DNA from 2 places in the Desulfitobacterium elongatum genome. Region 2 is predicted to be linked to the other one. Evidence: riboswitches for the same ligand, from Rfam matches in the RefSeq annotation. Region 2 holds a riboswitch; the other holds the start of a gene.

Region 1 (8,263 bases), 740 kb from region 2:
AAGTAATGCGGATGATTTAAAAGATTATCGACCGGGAATGCAGGCTGCTAGAGCATTGGGTGTCCGAAGTCCGTTACAGGAAGCGGGCTTAAGTAAAGATGAAATTCGTCTGCTTTCAAAGGAAATGGGGCTCTCAACATGGGACAAACCCTCAAGTCCCTGCCTCTCCTCACGTTTCCCTTATGGCGAGGAAATAACAATCGAAAAACTACAGCGTGTCGAAAAGGCAGAGACATACTTAAATGAGCTAGGGTTCAGAAATTTGAGAGTTAGACATCATCAGGACATAGCACGTTTGGAAGTTCCCAAAGCAGATTTTTCTAAGCTCATAGAAGCCGATTCTGAGGCCCTTGTAGGGAAGCTCAAAGAGCTTGGATTCACTTACGTTACGCTTGATCTAGAAGGTTTTCGGAGTGGTAGCTTAAACCAAAGCCTTTAATTTAATAACAGATAAGTGATGATTATTAGCCCAATAGTCACCGTGCCAGCTATAAGATAAAGAAAGGTTTTACTCATCAGTTTTGGAGTAAACCTTTCTTTTTTTGTCTCACTATCTTTCATACTGACACTTCCCTTCCAAGTTTACCCTACTAGAAATTGACGGCGAATTGACACTATATTTAATTGCAAGAAACATACCAAAAGGATATTATTGACTTATTCAGAGATTTGCTGTGAATTTAACAGGATTATAGAGTTATTAAGTGTAGGTTGCAGGTTCTTATGTAAGAATAACTGTAGGAAAACCTACAATCTTGCCTCATTTCGTACATTTGTCCGATGACTAATCGCCACTAAGACTCCCGCTTCTTAAGAGGGAGATAAGTGGCGCTAAATCCTGGATAAGTGATTCTTAGCTTCAGATGGAGTAAGTATTCCTCTTAGGCAAACTCCATCTGAAGCTAAGAATCACTTGATATGAAAGGTACGTGGAGATATATGAAGAGAATTCTTATAGCTGATGATGAAGCGAATATGAGATGGGCCTTGGACAAGGCGCTTTCGGAAGTAGGTTATGAGGTAATAACTGCTGAAAATGGGCAGGAGGCACTTAATTCTATCCAAGAAGATCGTCCTGATTTGATTTTGCTCGATTTAAAAATGCCGAAGATGGATGGAATTGAAGTTTTAAGAGAAGTCAAAACCATAGTTCCAGAGCTACAGGTTATTATGATGACCGCCCATGGAAGTACGGCCACGGCTGTTGAGGCTATGAAACTTGGAGCTTATGACTATATCATGAAGCCTTTTGATATCGATGAACTGCTTATGGCAGTCGACAAGGCCTTTGAACTGAGGACACTGCGACAACAAGTGAACTATCTGAAGCAGGAAGTCACTGAGCAACATGGATGGGAGCAAATGGTAGGGCGCAGTGCTCCCATGAAATCCGTGTTAAACTTGGTGGAAAGAGTTGCTCCGACCTCGGCGACTGTCCTTCTCCAAGGGGAGTCGGGTACGGGCAAAGAACTCGTCGCACATGCTATATATTCATCTAGCACTCGCCGGGAAGGCCCCTTAATCCGGGTGAATTGTGCCGCCCTTCCTGAGTCACTTATGGAGAGCGAACTGTTTGGACATGAGAAAGGAGCTTTTACAGGAGCACATGCCCGTAAAGCAGGGCGTTTTGAGTTAGCTGATGGTGGCACGCTCTTCCTAGATGAAATCGGTGAGCTCTCTCCTGGGGTGCAGGCCAAGATGTTAAGAGTACTCCAAGAACGTACGTTTGAAAGGGTTGGCGGAGTAAAGACACTTAAGGTGGATGTTCGAATTATCGCGGCAACGAATAAAGATCTTTTGACAGAAACTAAGGAGGGGCGCTTCCGCGAAGATTTATACTATCGTCTGAGCGTATTCCCAATTAACCTTCCTCCTTTAAGGGAAAGGATAGAAGATATTCCGCTTTTAGTTCAGCATTTTCTTCAGAAGTTAAGTCCCACAGGGACGCTGAAAAAATTTAGCGATGAGGTCATAGAGAGGTTTATTTGCTACGAATGGCCCGGGAATGTCCGTGAACTTCAAAATATTGTGGAGCGAATGGTTATTATTTGCCCAGATCAAGAGATTGGAGTAGAGTGGGTACCTGATTTGCTAAGGCAAGAGAAGCGTGGAGGGGCAAATCAACCGCTGAACTTACCTTCCGAAGGAATATCTCTAGAGGAATTGGAAAAATCTCTTCTGGAGCAAGCTTTAGAGCGTGCGGAAGGGAATCAAACGCATGCGGCACAACTCCTTGGCTTATCTCGGCATGCTTTTCTCTACCGATTGGAGAAGCACGGAATTGACCGGCAAAAAAGCAGGAGGGATTGATCGTGCCGAAGAATCTTGGGTTACGAAAGCTTCCGTTAAGAACTATCCTTGATTTACTTATTATTAGTGGGCTTATTTCTGTGCTAACAGGGATTCACTATACGAGTTATCACTATTCAGTCGATTACCATTTACTTCTCCAGTTTGGCTACTATATTCCGGTTATTTATGCTGCCATACGCTTCGGACCTTTTGGCGGAATCGGAAGTGGATTAATTATCACTGTTTTGTTTCTCCCGTTTATGGCAGACTATCAAATGTCCATGAGTACAGAAGCGAAATATACCCAGTGGGTAGAGATCCTTCTTATTAATGGTTTTGGATGGTTTACAGGCTTTCTGGTGGATCAAGAGAGGAAGGCAACTCAGAATCTGAAGAAAGCGCTCGATGTAAAGGAAGACTTAGTTAGGAAGTTAGAAGTAGAAGCCCAAGAACGCCAGCGTCTCGAGGCGGAGATTCGCCGTAGTGAACGATTAACAGCCCTAGGCCAGCTGAGTGCGGGCTTAGCCCATGAAATCAGAAACCCTTTGGGAATCATTCGGGTGACTATCCAACTCCTTGCTAGGGAAAAGTCTGGGGATCAAGCGGTTTCTGAATATTGCCGTGTCTTGCAAGAAGAAACAAACAGACTGAATCGATTGCTGACGGAGTTCTTGAGCTTTGCACGTCCGAAAGAACCTAACTGGCAAGTTGTTCGTCTGAGTGAACTACTACAAGAGGGTTCAGATACCGTGAAGCCTTTGATTGAAGAGGCAGGGCTGGTTCTTGAACTGAGAATTACTGATGTCGTGGGAATTACAGTCGAGGTGGATAGGGATCAGATGAAACAAGTGATACTCAATCTACTGATAAACGCTTTAGAGGCCCAGAAGGAGAGCGAAAATCCGAGAGGTAGAATTATCATCGAGGGGATACGGAACGAAGAAGGGGTGGGCTTTGCCATTACAGATCAAGGTCCAGGAATTTCTGCCGAGGTGATAGCCAATATGTTCAATCCCTTTTATACAACAAAGGAAAAAGGAACGGGGTTAGGTCTTTCCATAGTTCATCGGATTCTTCAACAGCACCGAGGAAGGATTACCTTAACGAACGTATCGTCAGGTGGGGTTAGGGCTGAGGTTTTATTGCCAATCACTGCAGCGACAACCTTACCTACAACTATTGACATTAATTTGTCCCCTGTCATATAATAGTTTTAGAAATTGAATATTTCTCATCCAGAGTGGTGGAGGGACTGGCCCGATGAAACCCAGCAACCGGCCTATTTGGCAGAGGTGCTAATTCCTGCAGGATTATTCCTGGAAGATGAGTGAACGATCATATGACGTTAGAGCTCTTCCTTGGAATGGAAGGGCTTTTCTTATTCTTCCGAATCAACACATGGGATAGAATCGTCACCTTGTTTGACGGATAGATGGATGGGGGAGGAAGAGTTTATGCAAGAAAAATCGGTGCGTATCGGACTATTAGGCTTTGGAACAGTGGGTCAAGGGCTGGTGAAAGGGATACTGTCTCATTCAGATAAAATTGTTCTGGATCTAGGGAGAAATCTCCAGATCACGAAAGCTTTGGTCCGCGATTTAACTAAAGAACGGGAAATCGAAGGCATTACCTTAACAAAGAATTCTGGAGATATCCTTCAGGACCCGGACATTAACGTAATCGTTGAAGTTATGGGAAATGAGCACCCCACGTATTCCTATGTCAAGCAGGCTCTTCTGAATGGTAAGCATGTAGTTACTGCAAACAAACTTTTGCTGGCAATTCACGGTGTTGAATTACAGGAAATTGCCTATAAGAAGGGTGTCCGGTTGCTTTACGAGGGAAGTGTACTCGGTGGTATTCCGATCCTCAGAACGATTCAGCATGGGCTTTTGGGGGATCGAGTCGAAGAACTACGTGGGATTTTAAATGGAACTACGAATTTTATCCTTACGCAAATGGCTGAATCCGGAAAAGGATATGAAGAGGCACTGTTGGATGCACAAAGAGCGGGTTATGCTGAGAGTGATCCGACGATGGATGTCAGTGGACTTGATGCTGCCTGTAAACTCGTCATTCTTTGCCGTGAATGTTTTGACATAAATATCCGGGTTGAAGACGTTGATATCACAGGAATTCAGGATGTGAGCGCTGAAGAAATCGAGGAACAAAAGAAAATAGGGTGTGTCCCCAAATTAGTGGCTAAGGCTTCTTTGCTCTATCCTGAAGCTTTAGATTTCGTGGGACTTGAACGGATAAAGGCCAAGGTTGGTTTGGAGTGGCTCCCCGTAAATGATGTCTTAAGTCAAGTTTCTGGTGTGGATAATGGATTATCCTTAAGAACACATCTGGTCGGAAATTTGTTCTGGAAGGGACCTGGTGCGGGTGGTTTAGCGACGGGTGGAGCAGTGTTATCCGATGTGTTAGAGGTGGCACAAAGGGTTTTACTCGAACAGCGGGTTGAAATTATTGCCAAGTAAAATCTTCAGTTAAGATAAACTCTGCTAATGAGGAAGAAGCAGTAGTCAGTGAAAAATGTTATTCAGTGGGAGGAAAAGCTTCCTAGGTTGCCGAAATTATAGTTTTTGTTCTAATCATCAGATGTTAAAGTGAGGCAAAACAAAATGCGGTTTCCTATGGACTTTTGGCTAAGGGTTTTCGGGGATTTTCTTACGGGATTTGGTCGCTCTATGTTTATCCCCTTCATGTTGATATACCTTAAGCAAGAAGGCGGCTTCCCGACTTGGGTGGTTACTCTCATGACAGCACTCCCTCAATTTTTTCAACTGTTTAGCACCTCCTGGGGAGGGGTATTGGCTGATTATTACGGTCGAAAGCCTATTATGCTTTTTTCTCTCGTAGGCTCAGGCTTAGTGCTTACTCTAATGTTGAATTCGAATTTTATATGGGTGTATGCGGGATATGTCTTATTTCTAATCCTTTCCAACTTTTATCGTCCTGCAGCCATGGCGATGGTCACTGAAGTCATCCCTCGGGATCGTCACCGTGAAGCTTTTGCTATCCTCAGGATGATGGCAAACTTGGGCTTTGCGCTTGGCCCTCTTGTCGGCAGTTTACTCTTTTTTACGCATCGTGAGTTAGCAATTCTCGGTACGATAGTCGCGTATCTGCTCACGGGTTTTACGGTGCTTCTTATGCGTGAGACGGGAAGGACTTTAAAAAAGCATGAAATTTTGACAAACCAAATGAAAAATCCACTGAGGGCTTTTAAATTGTTGAAGAGAGATCGACAACTTCTATGGGCCGTGACTACTGGTGTGTTTTTTTTGATGGTTCAGCTCCAACTCTTTTCATCCTTTACAGTAGTCGTGAATGACGCCTTTCAGGATAAAGGAAGGACGTTATCTTACCTCCTTCTCATCAACACTGCAGGAGTGGTCGTCGGACAGGTTTTTATCACAAATCGTACGCAGGACTTCTCGTTCTTCAAACTTCTCCGAATAGCAATTGCTTTGTCTGCCTTGGCTTGGGGCTTACTGCTCTTCCCAGGTGGAGCTATCCGCTACTATCTTTTATTAGGGTTAATGACCCTAGCAGAGATGCTAATGGCGGCGGTGTATACTCCCTATATCGCTTCACTTGCCCAAGAAGGAGAAGTCGCACAGTACATGAGCTTTTCCCAGACAAGCAATATTCTAGGTCAAATGCTAGGACCGACGATTGGAGCAATTGGGTATGATATCGGGGGACAGAAAGGGTATGTCTTTGTCCTTTGGGGATTGCTTCTTATCACCTCGATGCACCTCTATAAGCTTAAACGTGTAGAAAAAGAAGAGTTAATGAGTAGAACCGAGTAGTCGATGAGCAGGCTTAAAGTGGCCTGCTCTATTTTCTTTCTTTAGCTTTTTAGGAAAAGGATGTTATAATAAAAAATTGAGAACTTGTTAGTTTCCTACATAGGAGGTATTAACCTTTGGAATTTACTCAACAGATTGCACAAGAAATCGGCTTACGTCCGAATCAAGTAAAAGAAGCGATTCAACTTCTCGATGCAGGGAATACAATTCCTTTTATAGCTCGATATCGTAAAGAGGCTACTGGGGAACTCGATGAAAATGCTCTACGTAGCATCGTCGAGCGTTTAGAGTATTTACGGAATTTAGAGCAACGTAAAGGGGAAGTCCTTCGACTGATTGATGAGCAAGGAAAATTAACGGAAGAACTTGCGAATCAAATCCAAAAGGCAAAGATTCTTCAAGAAGTGGAAGATCTCTACCGTCCATATAAGCAGAAACGTCGGACACGGGCTACTGTGGCCAAAGAAAAGGGCCTAGAACCACTGGCACTATGGATTATGGAACAATATCCCAAGGGTCAACCCGTAGAAGAGGCTAAAAAGTATATTAACCCAGAACTTGGGGTAGAAAACAGTGAAGAGGCCTTGAGTGGAGCGTCGGATATTATAGCGGAGATGATCTCTGATAATGCCACGATGCGCAAACGGATTCGGGAAGCAACGTTTCGACTGGCCGACCTAGTTACTGCAGGAAAGAAAGCGGAGGAACGTTCTCCTTATGAGATGTATTATGACTATCGGGAGCCCGTAAGAAGAATTCCCCCGCACCGAATTCTTGCTCTGAATCGAGGAGAAAAAGAGGAGTTTCTGACAGTGAAGGTTGAAGTACCACCAGAGCAAGTCCTCGCCTTGATTAACCAAGTGTTTGTAAAGCAAGGACCCTCCTCTGCACTCGTAGCCAACGCAGCAGAAGACTCCTATAAACGCTTAATTGCTCCCTCCATTGAACGTGAAGTTCGAGCTGAACTCATGGAAAAAGCAGAGGAACAAGCAATTAAGGTTTTCGCTGCTAATTTACGGCAACTTCTCCTTCAACCACCTGTACGGGGAAAAGTCGTACTAGGACTCGATCCAGGTTTCCGGACCGGGTGCAAATTCGCAGTCGTGGATGATACAGGAAAGCTTCACCACGTTGGTGTTATTTATCCTCATCCTCCTCAGAATAAGCGAGAAGAGGCTAAAAGGATCCTTCGGGAAGAGATTGATAAATATCAGGTCGATGTGATTGCGATTGGGAATGGTACAGCATCCCGCGAAACTGAGGAAGTTACAGCGGAGCTCATTCGAGAGAGTGGCTTAGCTTCTGAGTATGTCATCGTCAGTGAAGCAGGAGCGTCTGTATATTCCGCTTCGAAACTCGCTGGAGAAGAATTCCCAGAGTTTGATTTATCTTTACGGAGTGCAGTTTCAATCGCTCGTAGACTACAAGATCCACTCGCCGAGCTTGTAAAGATTGAACCAAAAGCAGTAGGAGTCGGACAATACCAACATGATGTCCAACCCAAGCGGCTTGAAGGGTCCTTACAAGGAGTGGTTGAGTCGGCAGTGAATGCAGTAGGAGTGGATTTGAATACAGCCTCTCCTTCACTTCTTCAGTATGTCGCAGGGCTCAAGCCAACCATTGCGAAGAATATTGTCGCTTACCGAGAAGAGCATGGAAAGTTCCAGAAGCGGGCTCAACTCAAGAAAGTTCCCAGGCTAGGTGAACAGACCTATATTCAATGCGCAGGCTTTATTCGGATTCCAGAGGGTGCGAATCCTTTGGAGAATACGCCGGTTCACCCAGAGTCATATGAATTGGCAGAGAATATTTTGCGTAAGGCAGGTTTCGCGCTAAACGATTTACGAGATCGGTCCACGGATGTGCGCTTGGCTCTAGCAGTAATGAGTCCCGAAGAATTAGCCCAGGAATTTGAAGCAGGAATTCCGACGGTTAAGGATATACTCTCCGCACTACAACGCCCAGGACGGGACCCACGTGAAGATTTGCCACGGCCTAAATTGCGTCAGGATGTAACTCACCTTGAAGATCTGAAGGAAGGGATGATTCTCGAAGGAACGGTGAGAAACATCGTCGATTTTGGCGCCTTCATTGACATCGGAGTGAAACATGATGGATTAGTTCATATCTCGCAAGTAAGTGACAAGTTTATT
Region 2 (8,263 bases):
ATGGCCGAAAAACCAATCAAACTAATGAGTGTTAAGGTAACACCAGAAATAATTCCGGATCTAGCTTCGAGGAGCAGCACTTCCTTGATGATCATCCAGGGAGTTGCACCAGCGGCTATCGCAGCCTCAATGACTCCTTTATCAATCTCACGTAAAGCCGTTTCCACGATACGTGCAAAAAATGGAATTGCAGCAACAGAAAGGGAAACACTTGCTGCAGTAGGGCCGATGGTCGTACCCACTAGAAAGTCTGTCAAGGGAATGAGTGCGACAAGTAAAATGATGAACGGAATCGATCGTACCAAATTAACGACAAATCCTAAAACATTTTGAAGCACCCGATTTTCCAAGAACAAGCCTTTGTCAGTGATATATAAGAAGATTCCGATGGGCAAGCCAATTAAAATCGCGACAACCAAGGAGATGGAAATCATATAGATGGTTTGAATAAACGCTGAATTGATTTCAGGGATAAGTTCTACAAAATGATTAAATTCAAAGCCCATTTTGTAACACCTCCACTTGTACTGCCCTGCTTTCGATATACTGTAGGGCCTTTGCGATTTCTTCCTTTTGCCCGTTTAGTTCCATAATAAAGATGCCAAGCGGCAATTCTTGAATATATTCAATGGAACCATGGAGGAAATTACCGTGAACGTTAAATTTCTGGAGCGTATCGGAAATGACACCCTCTCCAGCGACCTCTCCCTTGAAGGTCACCTTGATAATTGGTCCTTTGCAGCTCTCTAAGATAACCTCTGGGATTTCGAAGGAAACAACACTCGCTATGAATTCTTTGGTGAGTTCGGCTTTCGGGTTTGCAAATATATCATAGACAGAGCCTTCTTCGATAACTTTTCCGTCTTGCATGATTGCCATTCGGTCGCAAATTTCCTTCACAACGTTCATTTCATGAGTGATCAAAACAATCGTTATATTAAGCTCTGTATTAATCTTTTTTAATAAATTTAGGATTGATTTTGTCGTCGTCGGGTCTAGGGCTGAAGTGGCTTCATCACATAAAAGTACAGTGGGATTATTAGCAAGGGCACGAGCGATACCTACCCTTTGTTTTTGTCCTCCGCTCAGCTGTGAAGGATAGACATCTCTTTTGTCGGCTAGACCGACCATTTCGAGGAGTTCTTCAACTCTCTCTTTAATTTTCACTGTCGGTACTTTAGCAGCTTTAAGGGAAAATGCTACGTTCTCAAACACCGTTTTTTGACTGATCAAATAGAAATGCTGAAAAATCATCCCTATTTTTAAGCGTGCACGGCGTAGGTCTTCACTGTTTAAGGAAGTAAGATCCTTCCCGTTAACGAAAATGCTCCCTGAGGTTGGCCTTTCTAACAGGTTAATACAGCGAATCAATGAACTTTTTCCAGCGCCTGAGTAACCAACGATTCCAAAAACTTCACCTTCTTGAACAGTCAAGGACACATTATCGACTCCCTTTACTGTTCCATTCTTTGTATCATAAACCTTTGAGAGATTACGAATTTCAATCATATCATTCCCTCCTTTTTATCAGTAGTTTAAAAAATGTCCCTTTCAAACTGAAAGGGACATCGAAAATATCTCTGTTTCGACTTATCTTTCAGAATGTTAGTCATTCTGCAGGATTTAGCACCTTCCCAAATAGGGGGTTGCCGGACGTCATAGGGCCAGTCCCTCGGTCACTCTGAATAAGGATAACTCTATATTTAGTTGTAAAATAATACTAAGTATTCCTATACGACTATTTACACTTAGCTATTGATTGGATTTATACTATTACATAACAGAAGTAATGTCAATAGATTTCTTTAAAATAGATATCTTCCAAGTGATACCTTGCAGAGAGGAAGGGGAACACGTAATAAGGGGACGGGACATCGTTTCATGTTGTGGCCCGTCTAAAGATGCAAAACTTTTTTGTCAAATTAGCTCATAATGTCCGTAATGCGAAGACGGGTACGCCGCAGGCAGAGGTGATTCAAACGGTTTGATGAGCTGGATATAGATGGACTCAGGCGTCTTCTTCAGAGCGGATGTCGGGAGTCTGGCTGATCTCAAAACTAAAGTTTCTCTACAAAAACCGGAGGTTCCAATTATGGAAGCTCCGGTTTTTGTTCTAATATGACCCAAGTTTAGCGAGGATATATGCGGTGTTTAATATGTATTTCCCCTGCGTTGTAAAGTAATCAATATTTGTCAAGTCTGCTATCTTTTGAAGACGATAACGTAATGTGCTGGGATGAATATGCAGATCAGCAGCAGCTTTTTCCAATGTACCAATGGTAAGACACTTTTCCAAGGTAAGAAAAAGCTCTGTTTGATACTTTTTATCATAATTTTCTAGAGGAAGAATTACATTTCGCTTTAAGAATGTATGCTCATCGGTATTGAGCATGTGGGAAGCCATACGTATTTCGAGGTAATCTCTATAAACGTGAATGGATTGATCAGGAAAAAATGCTTTTCCAAACCGAATCGCTTGCTTTGCCGCCTCGTAACAATGAGGGATTCCGGTTAAATCGGTTTCAATCATACTACACCCAATATACATATGGTTTTTTATTTCGGAGAGTTCAGACAAATTATCCAATACACTTCTCATGGTGTCTTCCCTCATATGACACGATGTGCTTGGAAAAGAAACAAAAGCCATATATCCATCTGCAACTGAATGAACCAAGCTTTTTGGGAAAAGAGCTTGTATATAACGAGAGATTGATTGCAGCCTTGAACGGAAAATATACGGGCTTTCCTGCTTTATTTTCGACTTAGAGGTCAAAACCAGAACATAGTAGTTTGTGTTTGGAATAACCCCTAGAAGTTGTAGTCGATCACGAACAATATCTTCATCAGAATGATGGAACAGAAGCTCATCAATGATAGCGGTGGTCATGCGCTGTTCAGTTTCTAAGACAAGCTGCTTTTCGAGCAACTTGATGGATATAAATGAAACCATCTGTTGGATAAACAACAATTCGCGTTCGTTGATTTGTGCGTCTTTTTGCAAGAGGAAATAACCTATGATGTTGTTATGAGCTAGGCATGGAAATACAAAATAATTTTTAATTGATATATAAGCTAAGCCGTTACGAACCAACTTCTTTTTATTGATTATTTCTTCTCCCAGAATTAAGGCTTTTATATCTTCTAAAGGTTCGGTATTCGTTTCGGGATACTGCGCCAGTATTTCCCAACAGGCAGATAGACAAGCACAGTTGCCTTCTAAATGTTTTCCAATGATCTTGATGAAATAGTCAAGCTTTTCGCCGCATAAAACAGCGCGATAAAGTTGTTCATGTTGTTCATTGATCCCTTTAATTATATTGAATTGGTAATTAATGATCTCTGAAGTGACGGCAGAAATAATATCTCTAAAAGGCAAATCCTTATCACTGATTACAAATAAGGGCAGTTTATATTCTTCTGCAATCTTTATGATGCTTTTCGGAACCTTGTCGATAAAGCGGTTAATTTTCAGGATAATTCCGCTGATGTTCTTTTTTGCAAGTTTAGTAACAACCTCTGGAATAAGCTCAAGGTTATCCCGATAAGTGTAAAAGGTTGTCAAAACCAACAGACCGTTACCCAGGTTTTTGTCTGCAAAGTCAGGAACTTCCAATACGGTTATATATTGAAGTTCACGTCCCAGTCCGTCTGCGCCGGCGATTAAATGGATTTCATTCTTAAATATTTCTAGATTGCAGAGATCTGAAACATGGATACTCATTTTTTGCCTCCCATGCTTCTTTTTATCTTTGTTTAAAAAGCATTGTGTGCAGCGGAAGTCGCTGAAGTTTCCCTTATTAAAGTTTTCCTATATTAACTTAGACTAGCATAGGAGAACGATATACGTCAATTCTGAATATTCGTAGAAAACTAGGAAAGAATCATGCTTTACTTAGAAGCTTTCAAGGAAGACACCACTGTAAGATTTCGATAAAATTTAATCAAGTCATCAAAATAGAAATGTAATCAATACACAAAAAAAGATTCAAAGGAGGTTGGTTTACGATGACGAATGTTGGTATTACATCAATTGGAGCATATATTCCGTATTACTCGATGGATCGGAATATGATAGCAAGAGCATGGGGTGCGCGCGGTCTTAAGGGTGAGAGAAGCATGGCCAATTCCGACGAAGACAGCGTAACCATGGCTGTGGAGGCGGCGATAGACTGTTTTCGTTTTGTTGACAGAAATGATATCGGTGCCTTGTATTTTGCGTCAACTACCGCACCGTATGCAGAAAAGTCCCATGCGAGCTTGATCGCCACCGTATGTGATTTAAGCCACGATGTGTTTACGACGGACTTCGCAAACTCCATGCGATCGGGAACAAGTGCACTGAAAGCCGCCGTGGATGCGGTCTTGGCGCAATCGTCCGGACAAGCACTTGTCACGGCTGCAGACTGCCGAAACGGTTATCCGAAATCAAGCCAGGAGCAGTTGTTCGGTGATGCTGCGGCAGCGGTTGTAATCGGTACGGAAAATGTGATTGCTGAAGTAGTGTGCTTTTCCACTGTTAACAATGAGATTACGGATGTCTGGAGAAATAGTCAGGAAAAGTTCATCAACAATGCGGAACAAAGATTCGTAACGGAAAAAGGCTATATGACTGCGATGTCGTTGGCCGTCAAAGATGCTTTAAAGAAAGCAGGGCTGGCCCAAGAGGACATATCCAAAGTTGTTTTTACAAGTCCAGGATTTAAGGAGAACCTTCAGCTTGCTAAAAAATTGGGGTTCAATGAGATACAGGTTCAAGATAATTTGATGATGAATGTCGGCGACTGTGGAACGGCGCAGCCACTATTGCTATTAGCCGCTGCCTTGGAGGAAGCTAAGCCCGATGACAGAATCCTTTTGGCCTCTTATGGAAATGGTGCCGATGTATTTGTGTTTACGGTTACTTCTAACATTAATATGATCAAAAGAATGCCCACCCTTCATAAGTATCTGGAAAACAGGAAGAAATTTGAAGATTACGGTAGATTTCTTTCCTTTCGCGGAATCTTAACTGCAGTTCCCGGAGAACCCTTTAAGATTCCTGCTTCCACAGCGATGTATTGGCGGGAACAGGACACCTATCTACGGTTTATGGGAAGCAAATGTACAAAATGCGGAGCGGAGATATTCCCAGTCAACAGAGTTTGCCACCAATGTGGGGCGAAGGATGAATATGAGATCGTCTGCAAATCCGGTAAAACTGCAAAGGTATTCACCTATTCTATCGATAAGCTGGCGGGGCGCAGCGATGACCCCGTTGTTGTTCAAACGGTTGCAGAGGATCAAGAAGGGGTTCGCTATTATTTAAATATGACAGATTTTGAGCAGTCTGAAATAAAAGTTGGCATGGACGTGGAGTTTACCTTTAGAAAGATCAATACCCTGGGAGACTTTAATAACTATTATTGGAAATTTAGACCAATTAGGAAGCACGGAGGGGTGGAGTTATGAAGGACAAAGTAGCTATCGTTGGTATGGGCTGCTCGAAGTTTGGAGAGCGTTGGGATTGTGGTATTGACGATTTAATGATTGAAGCTGCTTATGAGGCTTATGAAGATGCAGGCGTGGGGCCAAAGGATATTGAAGCCGTTTTTTATGGAAACGGTTTTGCGCATGGCGTTGCAGGTACTGCTGTGGCCGATACGCTGAAGCTGTCCAACATCCCTATTATACGAAATGAAAATTACTGCACTTCGGGACATATCGCTTTGATCGAAGCGTGTATGGCGGTGGCGAGTGGTGCATACAACGTGGTGATGGCGCTGGGTGCCGAAAAACTTAAGGATACGGGTTATGCCGGTCTTGGGGCTGGTAGAGGAATGAGCCCGGTTTTAGAGGCCAGACGCACGGCTCCGGGATCGTTCGCCTTAATCGCAACCCGTTACTTTGAACAATACGGTTTAACCTATGAAGAAGGTCGAATGATGCTTGCTAAGATCGCAGTTAAAAATCATAAAAACGGGATGTTGTCTCCAAAGGCTCATTTTCATAAGGAGATTACGATTGAAGATGTTTTAAAAGCACCAATTATTGCAACTCCTTTGGGACTCTATGATTGTTGTGGAAACAGCGATGGCTCTGCTTGTGCAATCATCACCAGAGCCGATATGGCGAAGGATTTTAGACCAGATCCCATTTATATAAAAGGCTTTGGTGTTGCAATGGATGCGGTTCTTCCACAGTTTAGACCAGGCTTTACTTGGACTGGATTTGATGCACTTAAGATTTCCTCGAGAAAGGCATACGAAATGGCCGGTGTAAAAAATCCGAGGGAAGAGATTGATATTGCCGAGGTTCATGACTGCTTTACTACAACAGAAATGTTAATTTATGAGGACTTTGGCTTCAGTCAAAGAGGACATGCCAAGGAGGATATAGATGCCGGCTTCTTTGAACGTACAGGCGGCTTGCCGGTTAATACAGACGGCGGTCTCAAGTGCTTTGGACACCCAGTTGGAGCAAGTGGTATCCGCATGACCTATGAAATTTACAAGCAATTACAGCACAAGGTGGATAATCCCAAACGCCAAATTGAAAATGTGAATCTTGGATTATCGAATACATTTGGCGGGCCACCTCAGCTGAGCGCGGTACTGATTTGCGGAAATGAAAAGGGCTGACTTTGACGGAAATAGTTATGACGTAAAGGAGTGAATAGAAAATGAAAAATCCCGGAGCTTTAGAAGGTTTAAAAGTATTGGACATGGGCAGGGTTGTAGCGGGTCCATTTTGTGCATCTCTCTTGGCGGATATGGGAGCTGATGTAATCAAGGTGGAGATGCCCGGTAGGGGTGATGATGCAAGAGACAATATGCCCAAAAAAGAAGGTGAAAGTACTTACTATATGAATTTTAACCGTAGTAAAAAGGGTATTACTCTTGATCTGAAAAGGGGAAAAAAGATCTTTTTCAAAATGGTCAAGGAGGCTGACGTCATCATAGAAAATTTCCGTCCTGGCGTCATGGATAAACTGGGCTTTGGATATGAAGAACTCAAAAAAGTCAACCCTGGAATCATCTACGCGGCCGTCTCTGGCTTTGGTCAAACAGGTCCGTATAAAAATCGAGCGGGCTTTGATCCAGTAGCCCAGGCTATGGGGGGAATGATGGGGGTAACAGGCTGGCCAGATGTTCCGCCCACCCGATGCGGTGCCTCAGTTGCAGATATTTTGGGAGGATTAAACGCAGCTGTGGGAATTTTGGCGGCGTTGCAATATCGAAACAAAACCGGAAGAGGTCAAATGATTGATATTGCGCTGACCGATGTGACCGTTGTAAGTATGGGTACAGTGAATCAGGTTTATCTGACCAATGGAACTGTTCCGCAGCGTCAAGGCAACGGATATGCTGCTGGTGCACCTGGAGGGAGCTATCAGTGTTCCGATGGAGATGTCATCTTCTTGGCACTTGGTGAACCCCTTTGGAAAAAACTCTGCAATGCGATCGGGAGAACCGACTTGCTTGAAATGCCTGAGTTTGTCGATAATGCAACGCGTGAGAAAAACAAAAGGAAGCTCGACGCCATCTTGGAAGAATGGACCAGTGATAAAACGGTTGACGAGGTTGTTAATCTGTTGTTGAACGCGGGACTTCCTGCAGCGCCGGTCTTTACTGTAGAGCAGGTGGTAAAGGATCCTCATATCGGTGGTGTCAGAGAGATGTTTACTGAGATCGATCATCCAAAGGTTGGTAAAGTTAAGATTACAAATCAAGGGATCAAAATGTCCGAGACGAATCCCTATGTACGAAGCTCCTCCCCACTTTTGGGCGAGCATAACATGGAGGTCTACAAAAATTTCGGATTTACGGAGCAGCAGATAAGAGAATTTCAGGAGCATGGACTAATCTAATTAGGGAGTGAATGAACCATGATTGAAAGCGTAAAGACCGAGATACCGGAACAGCGCTCGAAAAACAGTGTTTGGCTGGTATTTACCTTCGTGTTCCTTGGTTGGACTCTTGTAAATTTCAGTAATGTCTTTTCAATGTCTGCCCCTTTTATGATTGAAGAATTGCATTTTCAACTGGGTATGATAGGAGTCATAGCAAGTGTCTATTCCTTAGGAGGTTTCGTCAGTTCTCTTTGGCTTCCGCTTCTTGCGGACAAAAAGGGACGACGCTTAGGCATGTCCTTGTCTATCTTAGCTGCCGCGATATTCAATGGCAGCCTTGGAATGATCAGTAATATCTATCAGGTCTTTGTTTTACGATTCATCGCCGCGCATGGACAAACCTGCCAGTGGGGAATCGGCGCCTCCTACCTC

What was found. Region 2 has a riboswitch for S-adenosylmethionine ahead of ACZ42W_RS20860 (methionine ABC transporter ATP-binding protein). Riboswitches for the same ligand answer to the same signal wherever they lie in the genome.
Region 1: another riboswitch for S-adenosylmethionine. It lies ahead of ACZ42W_RS17475 (homoserine dehydrogenase); the one in region 2 lies ahead of ACZ42W_RS20860 (methionine ABC transporter ATP-binding protein).

Annotation. Positions count from the first base shown of each region.
Region 1 covers NZ_AP038772.1:3,684,777-3,693,039, reverse strand. The annotation lists gene larE (ATP-dependent sacrificial sulfur transferase LarE) at 1-439, shown strand, start outside; gene ACZ42W_RS17485 (sigma-54-dependent transcriptional regulator) at 940-2,310, shown strand; gene ACZ42W_RS17480 (two-component system sensor histidine kinase NtrB) at 2,313-3,500, shown strand; SAM riboswitch class I at 3,521-3,622, shown strand; gene ACZ42W_RS17475 (homoserine dehydrogenase) at 3,747-4,772, shown strand; gene ACZ42W_RS17470 (MFS transporter) at 4,917-6,110, shown strand; gene ACZ42W_RS17465 (Tex family protein) at 6,227-8,263, shown strand, end outside.
Region 2 covers NZ_AP038772.1:4,429,406-4,437,668, reverse strand. The annotation lists gene ACZ42W_RS20865 (methionine ABC transporter permease) at 1-506, opposite strand, end outside; gene ACZ42W_RS20860 (methionine ABC transporter ATP-binding protein) at 496-1,509, opposite strand; SAM riboswitch class I at 1,588-1,692, opposite strand; gene ACZ42W_RS20855 (PucR family transcriptional regulator) at 2,114-3,724, opposite strand; gene ACZ42W_RS20850 (hydroxymethylglutaryl-CoA synthase family protein) at 4,009-5,451, shown strand; gene ACZ42W_RS20845 (acetyl-CoA acetyltransferase) at 5,448-6,620, shown strand; gene ACZ42W_RS20840 (CaiB/BaiF CoA transferase family protein) at 6,662-7,849, shown strand; gene ACZ42W_RS20835 (MFS transporter) at 7,868-8,263, shown strand, end outside.